One region of the Streptomyces millisiae genome, then DNA from elsewhere that is predicted to be linked to it. Evidence: riboswitches for the same ligand, from Rfam matches in the RefSeq annotation. Region 1 holds a riboswitch; the other holds the start of a gene.
What was found. A riboswitch is a leader RNA that binds a small molecule or an ion and turns the genes downstream of it on or off. The one in region 1 is predicted to bind ZMP and ZTP.
Positions count from the first base shown of each region.

Region 2: it holds a riboswitch for ZMP and ZTP, as region 1 does, so the genes downstream of both, RNC47_RS14460 (bifunctional 5,10-methylenetetrahydrofolate dehydrogenase/5,10-methenyltetrahydrofolate cyclohydrolase) here and RNC47_RS03625 (glycine hydroxymethyltransferase) in region 1, are expected to answer to the same signal.

Region 1 covers NZ_JAVREM010000002.1:318,235-324,325, forward strand. The annotation lists gene RNC47_RS03615 (cytochrome P450) at 1-578, shown strand, start outside; gene RNC47_RS03620 (dodecin) at 714-929, opposite strand; ZMP/ZTP riboswitch at 1,045-1,137, shown strand; gene RNC47_RS03625 (glycine hydroxymethyltransferase) at 1,159-2,610, shown strand; gene RNC47_RS03630 (endonuclease V) at 2,613-3,341, shown strand; gene RNC47_RS03635 (hypothetical protein) at 3,473-4,258, shown strand; gene RNC47_RS03640 (bifunctional serine/threonine-protein kinase/ABC transporter substrate-binding protein) at 4,255-6,091, shown strand, end outside.
Region 2 covers NZ_JAVREM010000014.1:91,443-97,533, reverse strand. The annotation lists gene RNC47_RS14470 (glycoside hydrolase family 6 protein) at 1-1,185, shown strand, start outside; gene RNC47_RS14465 (peptidoglycan-binding domain-containing protein) at 1,265-1,744, opposite strand; gene RNC47_RS14460 (bifunctional 5,10-methylenetetrahydrofolate dehydrogenase/5,10-methenyltetrahydrofolate cyclohydrolase) at 1,888-2,751, opposite strand; ZMP/ZTP riboswitch at 2,774-2,860, opposite strand; gene RNC47_RS14455 (pectate lyase family protein) at 2,870-3,901, opposite strand; gene RNC47_RS14450 (pectate lyase family protein) at 3,930-4,934, opposite strand; gene RNC47_RS14445 (pectate lyase family protein) at 4,946-5,953, opposite strand; gene RNC47_RS14440 (pectate lyase family protein) at 5,973-6,091, opposite strand, start outside.

The sequences.
Region 1 (6,091 bases):
GGAGCGGACTGTTGCTCGTCCTCTCCGACGAGCGGTTCTTCGGCGGCCAGTACGGCGGAGCGCTGCTCGTCGAGGACGCCGTGGACGAGGTCCTGTGGAACAGCCCGCCGATCCCCAACTACGGCGTGCACTACCCGACGCGTGACGTCGAGCTCTTCGGCATGAGGCTGGCGGCGGGCGATCCGGTGGCGGTGAGCTTCGCGGCCGCGAACACCGACCCCTCCCTGTCCGCCTCCCGGCAGATGCTCAGCAAGCGCGCCCACCTCGCCTGGTCCGCCGGGCCGCACGCCTGCCCGGCGAAGGACCCCGCCACCCTGATGGCCATCGGGGCGATGGAACGGCTGCTCAACCTGCTGCCCGACATCGAACTCGCGGTGCCCGTCGAGAACCTGAACTGGCGGCTCGGCCCGTTCCAGCGCGGGCTCGTCGAGCTCCCGGCCAGCTTCACCCCCGTCCGTCTCCGCAGCAGGACGCCCAACCCGAGCCAGGAGAACGTCGCGGCGCGGCAGACCTCGGCACCGGAGCCGGCCCCGGCCAAGGGCGGCTGGTGGAGTTCCTTCCTGGCCCGGTGGCGCTGACCCTTGCTCGTCCGGCCCGTTCCGGCGGGCAGGCGGACGAGCGGGCGACGAGCCGAACCGGCCACTGAGCAGACGGCCTCCGGTCGACCGACGTCGACCGGAGGCCGTCGCGTTCGCCGGGGGCGGCCACCGCCCTCAGGCCGTGTCCTCCAGCCTGAAGCCCACCTTCAGCCCCACCTGGTAGTGGCCGATCGCGCCGTTCTCCACGTGGCCGCGGATCTGCGTCACCTCGAACCAGTCGATGTTGCGCAGCGTCTTGGCGGCCCGGGCGATCCCGTTCCGCACCGCCGCGTCCACGCTCTCCGGCGAGGAACCGACGATCTCGGTCACCCGGTAGATGTGCTCGCTCATGCCGGCCTCCAGGGCATCACGCGGGTGGCGACGCGGGGCCCCGCGTCCCACTGACTCCACCCTGCCCCACCGGGCGGACACCCGCGACACGGCCGGGACCAGCGGTGCTACCCTCGCACCGGGCCGTGACTGGCGCGTCGGGATGGGGTCAACCATCGGGAAGCGGCCCTAGCTGTGCGATGTGGAGCCGTGCGCCTGGGCCGTCGCGACCCATGTCAAGGAGGCCCCCATGACCAACGAGCCAGCAGCCGACTCCACCGTCTCCACCGCCTTCCGCAGCGGCCTCGACGTCGTCCGGTCCGTCGAGCCCAGGATCGCCGACGCCATCGGCGCCGAGATCGAGGACCAGCGCGCGTCCCTCAAGCTGATCGCCAGCGAGAACTACGCCTCGCCCGCCGTGCTCCTCGCCATGGGGAACTGGCTGAGCGACAAGTACGCCGAGGGCACCGTCGGCCGCCGCTTCTACGCCGGCTGCCGCAACGTCGACACCGTGGAGTCCCTCGCGGCCGAGCACGCCCGCGAGCTCTTCGGCGCCCGCCACGCCTACGTCCAGCCGCACTCGGGCATCGACGCCAACCTCGTCGCCTTCTGGGCCGTCCTCGCCCAGCGCGTCGAGAGCCCGGCCCTGGAGCGGGCCGGCGCCCGTCAGGTCAACGACCTCACCGAGGAGGACTGGGCCGCGCTCCGCCGCGACCTCGGCAGCCAGCGGATGCTCGGCATGTCCCTGGACGCCGGCGGCCACCTCACCCACGGCTTCCGCCCCAACATCTCCGGCAAGATGTTCGAACAGCGCAGCTACGGCACCGACCCCGAGACCGGCCTGGTCGACTACGACGCCGTCCGCGCCGCCGCCCGCGAGTTCCGGCCGCTGATCCTCATCGCCGGCTACTCCGCCTACCCGCGGCTGATCAACTTCCGGATCATGCGCGAGATCGCCGACGAGGTCGGCGCGACGCTGATGGTCGACATGGCCCACTTCGCCGGCCTCGTCGCGGGCAAGGTCCTCACCGGCGACTTCGATCCGGTGCCGAACGCCCAGATCGTCACCACCACCACCCACAAGTCGCTGCGCGGCCCCCGCGGCGGCATGGTGCTGTGCGACGACTCGCTCGCCGAGCAGGTCGACCGCGGCTGCCCGATGGTGCTCGGCGGCCCGCTGCCGCACGTCATGGCCGCCAAGGCCGTGGCCCTCGCCGAGGCCAGGCAGCCCGCCTTCCGCGACTACGCCCAGCGCATCGTGGACAACTCGCGTGCCCTCGCCGAGGGCCTGATGCGCCGCGGCGCCCGGCTGGTCACCGGCGGCACCGACAACCACCTCGCCCTGATCGACGTCTCCTCCTACGGCCTCACCGGCCGGCAGGCCGAGGCCGCGCTGCTCGACGCCGGCATCGTCACCAACCGCAACGCGGTGCCCCGCGACCCCAACGGCGCCTGGTACACCTCCGGCATCCGGATCGGCACCCCGGCCCTCACCACCCGCGGCCTCGACACCGCGGGCATGGACGAGGTCGCCGAGCTCATCGACATCGTGCTCTCCCGCACCACCCCCGGCACCACCAAGAGCGGCGGGGCCTCCAAGGCCACCTACCGCCTGGAGGACGGCGTCGCCGAGCAGGTCGCCAAGCGCGCCGCCGACCTGCTCGCCAAGCACCCGCTCTACCCCGGGATCGACCTGAGCTGAGCGTGAGCGCCCTCCGCCTCGTCACCCCGCACACCACGCCGGCCACCGAGGCCGAGGCCAGGGCCGTCCAGGAGCGACTCCGACCGCGGGTCGTCCTGGACGGCTCGGGCCCCGCGCCAGGGGCCCCCGGAACCGTCGTGGTCGGCGTCGACGTCGCCTACGACGACGCACGCGACACCGTCGCGGCCGCCGCCGTGGCGCTCGACGCGGCCACCCTGGCCGAGCTCGGGCACGCCACGGCGGTGGGCCGGGTCGCCTTCCCCTACGTCCCCGGGCTGCTCGCCTTCCGTGAACTGCCCGCCGTGCTCGCCGCGCTCGGCAGGCTGCGCCACGTCCCCGACCTGGTGGTGTGCGACGGCTACGGCCTCGCCCACCCCCGCCGCCTCGGGCTCGCCAGCCACCTGGGAGTGCTCACCGGGCTGCCCACCATCGGCGTCGCCAAGAACCCCTTCACCTTCCGGCACCCCCCGCCGGGACCACGACGCGGCGACGCGGCGCCGCTGCTCGACGGCGACGAGGAGGTCGGTCGCGCGCTGCGCACCAGGGACGGCGTCAAACCGGTCTACGTCTCGCCGGGACACCGCACCACCATCGCCGACGCCTGCGCCCACACCCTGCACCTGACCCGTGGCTACCGGCTCCCCGAGACCACCAGGCGGGCCGACCGGCTCTGCCGCGACGCCCTGCGGGCGGCCGGCGAGCGGGACGGCGAGCGGCACGGCGGTCCCTAGCCGGACGTGGCTCCTCACTCCTTCGAGTGCCGGTCCCGGGCCGCGGCGTCCCGAACAGGCGGGTGGCCACTGCCGGTTGTCGTACGAGGACGCTAGGGTGATCCCCCACCCAGCGGACTCGGGAGGTCACGGTGCGGTACCTCAGGCCGGTGCGCGCCGCGCTGGCGGCGACCACGGCGGTGCTGCTGTTCGGCTGCACCGCCGCGGACGCGGGCGACGGCCCCACGGACGGCGGCGAGGGGGCGACCGCGGGCTCGTCGCCCGCCGCCGAGGCGTCCGGCGAGCCCTCGCCCAGGGTCGCGGAACCGCCGGCCGACCCCGCGGCCGCCCTCGCCCTCGCCAGGGCGGTCGCCGCCACCCCGACCGACCTCGGTGACGGCTTCGTGCCCCAGGACCCGTACGAGTCGGATCCGGCCACCTGGGCGGTGCTCGACGAGGGGTGCGTCTGGCGCCGCGCGGCCCTGCCCGAGGAGGTGCTGGCCAGCCTCTCCCGGTACAGCGAGCACCCGGCGCCGGGCGGCGAGGGCGAGCCGTTACGCGTGATGTCCTCGGTCACCGTGCACCGCAGCACCACGGTGGCGGACGAGCGGATGGCGGCCACCCTCGAAGAGGGCATGCGCTGCCCCGAACAGACGCTCAGGCCAGGCGAGTCGGTCACCGGGCTGCGCTCCGAGGGCGCCCCCTACGGGGTGCGCGGCCAGCTCGCGGCGGACGACATGATCCACGAGGGCGGCCAGTACCACGGCCCGGGGCCCGGCGGCCCCCACCCCTACCTGTGGGGCGTGGCCAGGCTCGGGCCCGTCACCGTGGCGCTCGCCGTCAAGGGCACGGTCGGCTACGACGAGGAGGACGTGGGGACCCTGCTCAACGACGCGATCGAGCTGATGCTGTCCCGGGCGGAGAGCGAGCTGCGGTGAGGGACCTGGAACTCTCCGACCCCCGGCGGATCGGCGGCTACCGGCTGCTGCGGCGGCTGGCCGAGGGGCGCACGGGCGTCGTCTACCTGGCCAGGTCGCTCGGCGGGGCGCCGGGCGCCCTCAAGGTGATCCGCAGGGAGCACGCCAGGGACCCGGAGTTCCGGGCCAGGTTCGAGCGGGACGTGGCCGCCGCGCGGCACGTGTCGGCCCGCTGCCTGGTCGGCGTGTTGGCCGCCGACACCGCGGGCGGCACCATGTGGGCCGCCTACCCCTACGTGCCCGGGCCCACGCTGCCCGAGGTCGTCGCGGCGCACGGCCCGCTGCCGCGCGAGCCGGTGCGGATCATCGGCGCCCTGCTCGCCGAGGCCCTCGACGCCGTCCACCAGGCCGGCCTGGCCCACCAGGACGTGCGCCCGGGCCATGTGCACCTGCTGCCCGACGGTCCCCGGCTCACCGGCTTCGGCGGCACCGGCACGGTCGGCGGCGCCCCCGGGTACCAGTCGCCCGAGCAGGCCCGCGGCGGCCCCGAAGGGCCAGGCCCCGCCACGGACGTCTTCTCGCTCGGCTGCGTGCTGGTCCACGCCGTCACGGGGCGACACCCCTTCGGCACGGGCACCGGTCGCGAGCTGCTGCACCGAGTGGTGCACGAGCCCGCCGACCTGGCCGACGTGCCGCGCAGCCTGCTCGAGGTGATCGAGGCCTGCCTGGCCAAGGACCCGGTGCTGCGGCCCACCGCCGCCGACCTGTACGCCGAGCTGGCGCGGCCGGGCGAGACGGGCGGCCTCGGGCGCACCGGGGCGTGGCTGCCGGCGCCGGTCGCGGCCGAGGTCAACCACCGTTTCCACGCCCGGCTGCCGAGCCCGGGACCCGAGCAGGCCGAGTGGCTCGACCCCGAGCCGCCGCCACCCGTCAGGCCGCCCAGGGCCACTCCGCCGCCGCCCCCACCGCCCGCGCCCGGACCGTCGTCCCGCCGCCGGCTGCTGACCGCCGTCGGCAGCGGGGGCCTGCTGCTGTTCGGCGGCGCGCTGGCCGCCAGGCTGCTGGTGTCGCGCTCCGGCGGCGCCGCGTCGGCCGAGGGCCGCCGGCACCACGCGATCGGCCTGCACGCCGACCTCAGCGGCCCGCACGCCAAGTACGGCAAGGGGCAGCGGAGGGGCGTCACCATGGCCGTCGAGGAGCTGAACCAGCTGGGCGACCTCGACTTCACGGTGAGCCTGCGGGCCCTGGACGACGGCGGCGACCCGGAGCGCGCCGCCGAGGTGGCGCGGGCGCTGATCGACGATCCGGCGGTGCTCGCCGTCGTCGGGCCGACCGGTGACGCCGTCGCGCGGGCGGCCGCCGAGGCGTACGGCGCGGCCGGCGTGCCGCTGCTGGCGCTGTCGGCTGGCAGCTTCGGGTCGCGCGCCGAGGACGACACGCTGCTGCTCGGCCGGCCCGACACGGCCACGGCCGCGCGGGCGGTCCCGCTGGTGCTCGACGCGGAGCTCGGCGCCCGCCGGGTCGGCCTGATCGACGACCGCACGGCCGACGAGTACAGCTGGCTGGTCACCCGGGCGGTCGGCGACGCCGTGGACCGGCGCGCGGTCGAGCTCACCCCCCGGGTGCTGCCCGCCGGCACCCACGACTTCTCCGAGGTCGCCGAGGGCTTCACGGCGGCCGGCCTCGACGCCGTGGTGTACGGCGGCTTCGCGGACGGTGCCGGGCGGCTGGCCAGGGCCCTGGCCGAGGCGGGGTACGAGGGCGCGGTGGTGGCCACCCAGGAGGCGCTCGGCCCCGCCTTCTTCGAGATCGCCGGCGAGGACGCGGCCGGCTGGTACTTCGTCACCACCTATA
Region 2 (6,091 bases), on a different contig from region 1:
GCCGAGCCGGGCGGCTCGGCGATAGCGAACGAGCCCACCGGCGTCTGGCTGGACCGGATCGCCGCCATCGAGGGCGTCAACGGCGGCATGGGCCTGCGTGACCACCTCGACGAGGCCGTGGAGCAGGCCGGCGGTTCGCCGCTGGTGTTCCAGGTCGTGATCTACAACCTGCCGGGTCGCGACTGTTCGGCGCTCGCCTCCAACGGCGAGCTGGGCCCGACGGAGATCGACCGCTACAAGACCGAGTACATCGACGTCATCGCCGACATCCTGCGGGAGTACGAGAACGAGGCGAACCTGCGGGTCTCCGCGGTGATCGAGATCGACTCGCTGCCGAACCTCGTCACCAACGTCAGCCCGCGCCCGACGGCCACGCCGCAGTGCGACACGATGAAGGCCAACGGCAACTACGTCGAGGGCGTCTCGTACGCGCTGTCGGAGCTGGGCTCGGTCGGCAACGTCTACAACTACATCGACGCCGGCCACTACGGCTGGATCGGCTGGGACGACAACTTCGGCGCCTCGGCGGACCTCTTCCACCAGACCGCCACGCACGGCGAGGCGACGGTCGACGACGTGACGGGCTTCATCGTCAACACGGCCAACTACGGCCCGACGACCGAGCCGTACTACTCGATCAACGACTCGATCAACGGCACCCCGGTGCGGCAGTCGGAGTGGGTGGACTGGAACCGCTACGTCGACAACCAGTCCTTCGCGCAGGCCTTCCGCCAGGAGTTGGTGAGCACCGGCTTCAACTCCAACATCGGGATGCTGATCGACACCTCCCGTAACGGCTGGGGCGGTTCCGACCGGCCCACCGGGCCCGGCCCGCGCACCGACGTGAACGCCTACGTCGAGGGCAGCCGCGTCGACGGCCGCATCCACGCCGGCAACTGGTGCAACCAGGCCGGCGCCGGCCTGGGCGAGCGCCCGACGGCGGCCCCCGCCTCCGGTATCGACGCCTACGTCTGGATCAAGCCCCCGGGTGAGTCCGACGGCGCCAGCCGGGAGATCCCCAACGACGAGGGCAAGGGCTTCGACCGGATGTGCGACCCGACCTACCAGGGCAACCCGCGCAACAACAACAACCCCTCGGGCGCCCTCCCGGACGCCCCGCTCTCCGGCCACTGGTTCTCCGCGCAGTTCCAGGAGCTCCTGGACAACGCCTACCCGCCGCTGTGAGCCGGTAGGAACACCGATCACCCCCTGAGGTGCGGGGCCGGGGCATCAGCCCCGGCCCCGCACTCCGTCGCCCGGTGCGTCAGTGCCACATCCGCAGGTAGGGCCAGGACTCGGGGCCCGGCAGGCCGTCCACCCCCACGGTCCCGCTGCCGAAGGTGCTGTTCACCCACCGCTGGAGCGCCCGCATGGCGTTCTGCGAGTTCGATCCGAAGATGCCGTCGACGGTGCCGGGGTTCATGTCCGAACGCCCGAGGTCCGCGCTGGCCCGCCGGAGCGAGCACTGCGCCTCGATGCCCGAGGACGTGACCCCCGTGGTGGACGGGATGGCGGTCATCCCGCTGTAGTAGCCGTAGTACCAGCGCCCGTTGTCGAACTCGGCGTTGGCACAGGAGTAGGCCGCGGCGCCGACCTCCCCCGCGGCGGCCGCCCCCGACGCCGGCAGCGCCAGCGTGCCGGCCAGCGCGAGCGCGGTGGCCGCGAGGACGACGCGCTTGCGCCTCGCCGTGCGCGGCGGCCGAGGGCCGGGGGATGGGGTGGTACCCGCTGTGCGTCGGTTCATGACTACCTCCACGCCGTGTTGTCTCGTCTCCGTCTCCGGTTCCGAGAGCCAAATCTGGCGGCGGGGGCTTTCACCGCGCTTTCATGCCGCGACCGGTGCCGCGACCGGCGCCGGGGCGAGCGGCGCCCGTGGCCCGTCCCCGCTCACGGCACCAGGCCCAGTTGGGCGGTCGCCGCGTCCACGGTCTGGGACAGCAGGACGGCGATCGTCATCGGCCCGACGCCGCCCGGCACGGGGGTGATCAGACTCGCCCGGCCCAGCGCGCCCTCCGCGTCGATGTCGCCGACGTTCCCCGCGTTGTACCCCGCGTCCACCACGACCGCGCCCGGCCTGATGTCCTGGCCGCGGATGAGCCTTGGGCGGCCGACCGCCGCGACCAGGACGTCGGCCTCCCGTACCACCGAGGACAGGTCCTCCGTACGGGAGTGGCAGTACGTCACCGTGGCGTCGCGGGCCAGCAGCAGCATGCCGACCGGCCGGCCGAGGATGGCGCTGCGGCCGACGACGACCGCCCGCTTCCCGGCGAGGTCGACGTCGTACGCGTCGAGCAGCCGCATGATGCCGCCCGGTGTGCACGAGACGAAGCCCGGCAGGCCGAAGCTCATCGCGGCGAAGGAGTGCGTCGTGACGCCGTCGACGTCCTTCTCCGGCGCGATGGCCTCGAACGCGGCCCGCTCGTCGATGCCGGGCCCCGCCGGGTGCTGGAGCAGGATGCCGTGCACGTCGGGGTCCCGCGAAAGACCCTCGATGGTCTCGACGAGCTGGGCGGTGGTGGTCGTGGCCGGCAGCGGGACGTGCCGTGAGGTGATGCCGACCTTGGCGCACCGGGCGCGCTTCATCCGGACGTAGGTGACGGAGGCCGGGTCCTCGCCGACCAGCACGGTGGCCAGGCAGGGCGCGACGCCCGTGCGCCGGGTGAGCGTGGCGGCCCGGTCGGCCGTCTCCGCCAGCACCCGCCTGGCCAACGCCGTGCCGTCCATCAGTTCCGCGGTGTGTACATGGGGCATGCCGTGCTCCCGAGCATCGTGACGACAACGCCCAGGCGCACGGCATCAACCCGTTCCGGGGGCCGCTCCCCGGTGGTGCTCCACCTCAGCGCCAGTCACGGCCCACGGCCACTGTAGTTCAGATGCCGATCCGACCGGTCCCGGCACCGTTCGTCACGATGGTTCTGACGTCCGCCGCGTTGTCCAGCGTGTAGGAGTAGTACGTCGCCGGGTTCTCGACCGAGCCGCCGACGACCGGTTCGCCGGCCTCCTCGCCGACGAAGACGTTGTTCCGCTCCACGATCCGGCCGTCGGGTCCCGAGTAGCTGTTGGTCATGGGCTCCTCGACGTCCTCGAAGTAGTTGCCCTCGATCCAGCAGCCGGAGTCCGCCTGGCAGGCCGGGCCGGTGTCGGAGTTGCGGTGGTAGTAGTTGTTGTAGATGTGCACCGGCTCGCCGAAGCGGACGCGGGGGTTGCGTTGCGGCGTCCGGTCGTACCAGTTGTGGTGGTAGGTGACCTTCAACCGACCGGTGTCCTGGGCCGCGTTGTCGTCGTCGTGGCCGAGCAACATGTTCTTGGTGTGGTCGTGGGTGTGGTTCCAGGAGACGGTGATGTAGCTGGCGCCGCGCTTGATGTCGATCAGTCCGTCGTAGCCCTGGGCCAGGTCGTTGTGGTCGATCCAGATGTGGTGGCTGAACATCTGGACGTTGATCGAGTCGTCGCTGGCGTCCCGGAAGTTCAGGTTCCGGATGATGATGTTGTGCACCGCGTTCGCGGGCGGCGAGGTGACGGAGTCGTCCGCCGGCAGGCCGATGTTGAAGCCGCCGCCGGTGATGCCCGAGTCGGCGCCGAGCCCGATGACGGTCTTGTCGGAGCTGATGTCGTACATCCCGTCGGGCAGCGTGATCATGCCGTTCACCTGCACGATCCGTGGCCCCTCGGCGCGGATCTCGGCGATCAGGTCGGCCGCCGTCGACACGGTGACCGTCGGCCCGCCGGCACCGCCGGTGGTGCCGTTCTGACCCCAGGCGTTGACGGACGCGAAGCCGGTCGGAGCCGCCTCGGCCGCCACGTCGGAAGCCGTCTGCCGGCCGGACGAGTCGGTCGCCGGCGTGGCCCCGGAGAGGGCCAGCGTGGCGACGGCCGCCGCCGCGAGGACGTTCAGTCTCATCGTGAGCCTCATCGTGAACCTCCGCCGCTCAGATCCTGCCGACGCCCACGCCGGCCGGCACGGTGGACGGCAGGGTGCGCGGGTCGTCGGGCGTGTAGGAGTAGTAGGTGCGCGGCTCGACCACGGTCCCCAGGGTCTGGGGCGTGCCCGAGTTCACGTACACGTTGTTCCGTTCCACCACGCGTCCCGGGCCGCTCTCGTCGTAGCCGGAGTAGACGGGGTGGGGCACGTTCTCGAAGTAGTTGGCCTCCACCAGCACGCCGGCGTCCTCGGTCGAGGCCACGCCGTAGAGCGCGTTGTTCCGGTAGTAGTTGTTGTAGACGTGCACGGGCTCGGCGAACCGCACCCGCGGGTGCCGCTGCTCGGTGCCGTCGAAGAAGTTGTGGTGGTACGTGACGCGCAGCCTGCCGCGGTCGGCGGTGTAGCTGTCGGAGTGCCCGACCAGGCAGGTCTTGCTGTGGCTGTGGAAGTGGTTCCAGGAGACGGTGACGTAGTCGGACTGCCGCTTGATGTCGAGCAGGCCGTCGTAGCCGTCGGAGAAGTCGCAGTGGTCGATCCACACGTGGTGGGCCGAGTTGGTGACGCTGACCGAGTCGTCCGAGGCGCCGGTGAAGCGGAGGTTGCGGATGACGACGTTGTTGCCGGGGCGGGTGGTGGAGCCGAGCTGGAGCCCGCCGCCGGTGATCTCCGCCGTCGAACCGACGCCGATGATCGACTTGTTGGCGACCACGGTCACCATGTCGTCCACCTGGACGCGGCCGGACACCAGGATCACATAGGGCGTGTTGGCGCCGGCGAGGCTCGCCAGGTCCGTGCCGTTGGTCACCGTGACGGTGGGTCCCGCGACGCCGCCGGTGGTGCCGTTCTGGCCGAGGGCGTTGACGGAGGCGAAGCCGTCGGCCGTCGAGGCGAACGTCCGCCGCGCGGCGTGTGCCGTACCCGTCGTGACGTTGGCGGTGGCGAGTGCGGCGGCGGTCGCGGCGGTGCCGGCGAGCAGCCCGCGCCGGCTGATCGGGGAACGGTGGTCCTTCATCGCGTCGCTCCTCAGATCTTCCCGGTGCCCACGCCGGCCGGGACCGTGCTGGGCAGCGTCGACGGGTTGTCCGGGGTGTACGCGTAGTAGGTGCGGGGCTCCACGACCGTGCCGAGGGTCTGGGGCGTGCCGCTGCCCGCGTACACGTTGTCGCGCTCGACGACCCGTCCCGGGCCGCTCTCGTCGTAGCCGGAGTAGACGGGGTGGGGCACGTTCTCGAAGTAGTTGGCCTCCACCAGCACGCCCGCGTTCTCCGTCGAGGCCACGCCGTAGAGCGCGTTGTTCCGGAAGTAGTTGTTGTAGACGTGGACCGGCTCGGCGAACCGCACCCGCGGGTGGCGCTGCCGGCTGCCGTCGAAGTAGTTGTGGTGGAACGTCACCCGCAGCTTGCCGGTGTCCTGGCTGGCGTTCCCGTCGGAGTGGCCGATGAGGATCGACTTGTCGAAGCCGTCGAAGTGGTTCCAGGACACCGTGATGTAGTCGGCGGCCCGGACGATGTCGATGGCGCCGTCGAGTCCGTCGGCGAAGTAGCAGTGGTCGATCCAGATGTGGTGCGAGTCCTGCTGCACGCTGATCGCGTCGTCCTCGGCGCCGACGAAGCGGAGGTTGCGGATGATCACGTTCTGCCGGCGGTACATGTCCAGGCCGCCGCCGGCGATGGTGGCGTTCGCCCCCAGGCCGACGACGGTCTTGTTGGACCGCAGCGCCTGCTTGCTGGTGATGTTGATGGTGCCCTGCACCTGGATCGTGTAGGGCTCGTTGCGGTCGCAGTAGTCCAGGAAGGTGTCGGCGTCGCTGACCGTCACCACCGGCGCCCCGGCACCGCCCGTGGTGCCGTTCTGGCCGAGGGCGTTGACCGAGGCGAAGCCGTCGGGCGTCGAGGCGAACGTCCGCGGTGCGGCGTGTGCCGTGCCGGTCGTCGCGGCCCCGGTGGCGAGTGCGGCGGCGGTCGCGGCCGTGCCGGCCAGCAGCCCGCGCCGGCTGATCGAGGGACGGCGTGCGAAGTCCTGCGTGCTCATGGCGGTTCTCCTCGGCTCGTCAGATCTTCCCGACGCCGGCCCCGGCGGGGACGACGGTGGGCACGGTGGAGGCGGGGTCTGCGGTGTAGGCGTAGGACTGGCTCGGGGCGGTGACGGTGCCGCGCGTCTCGATCTCGT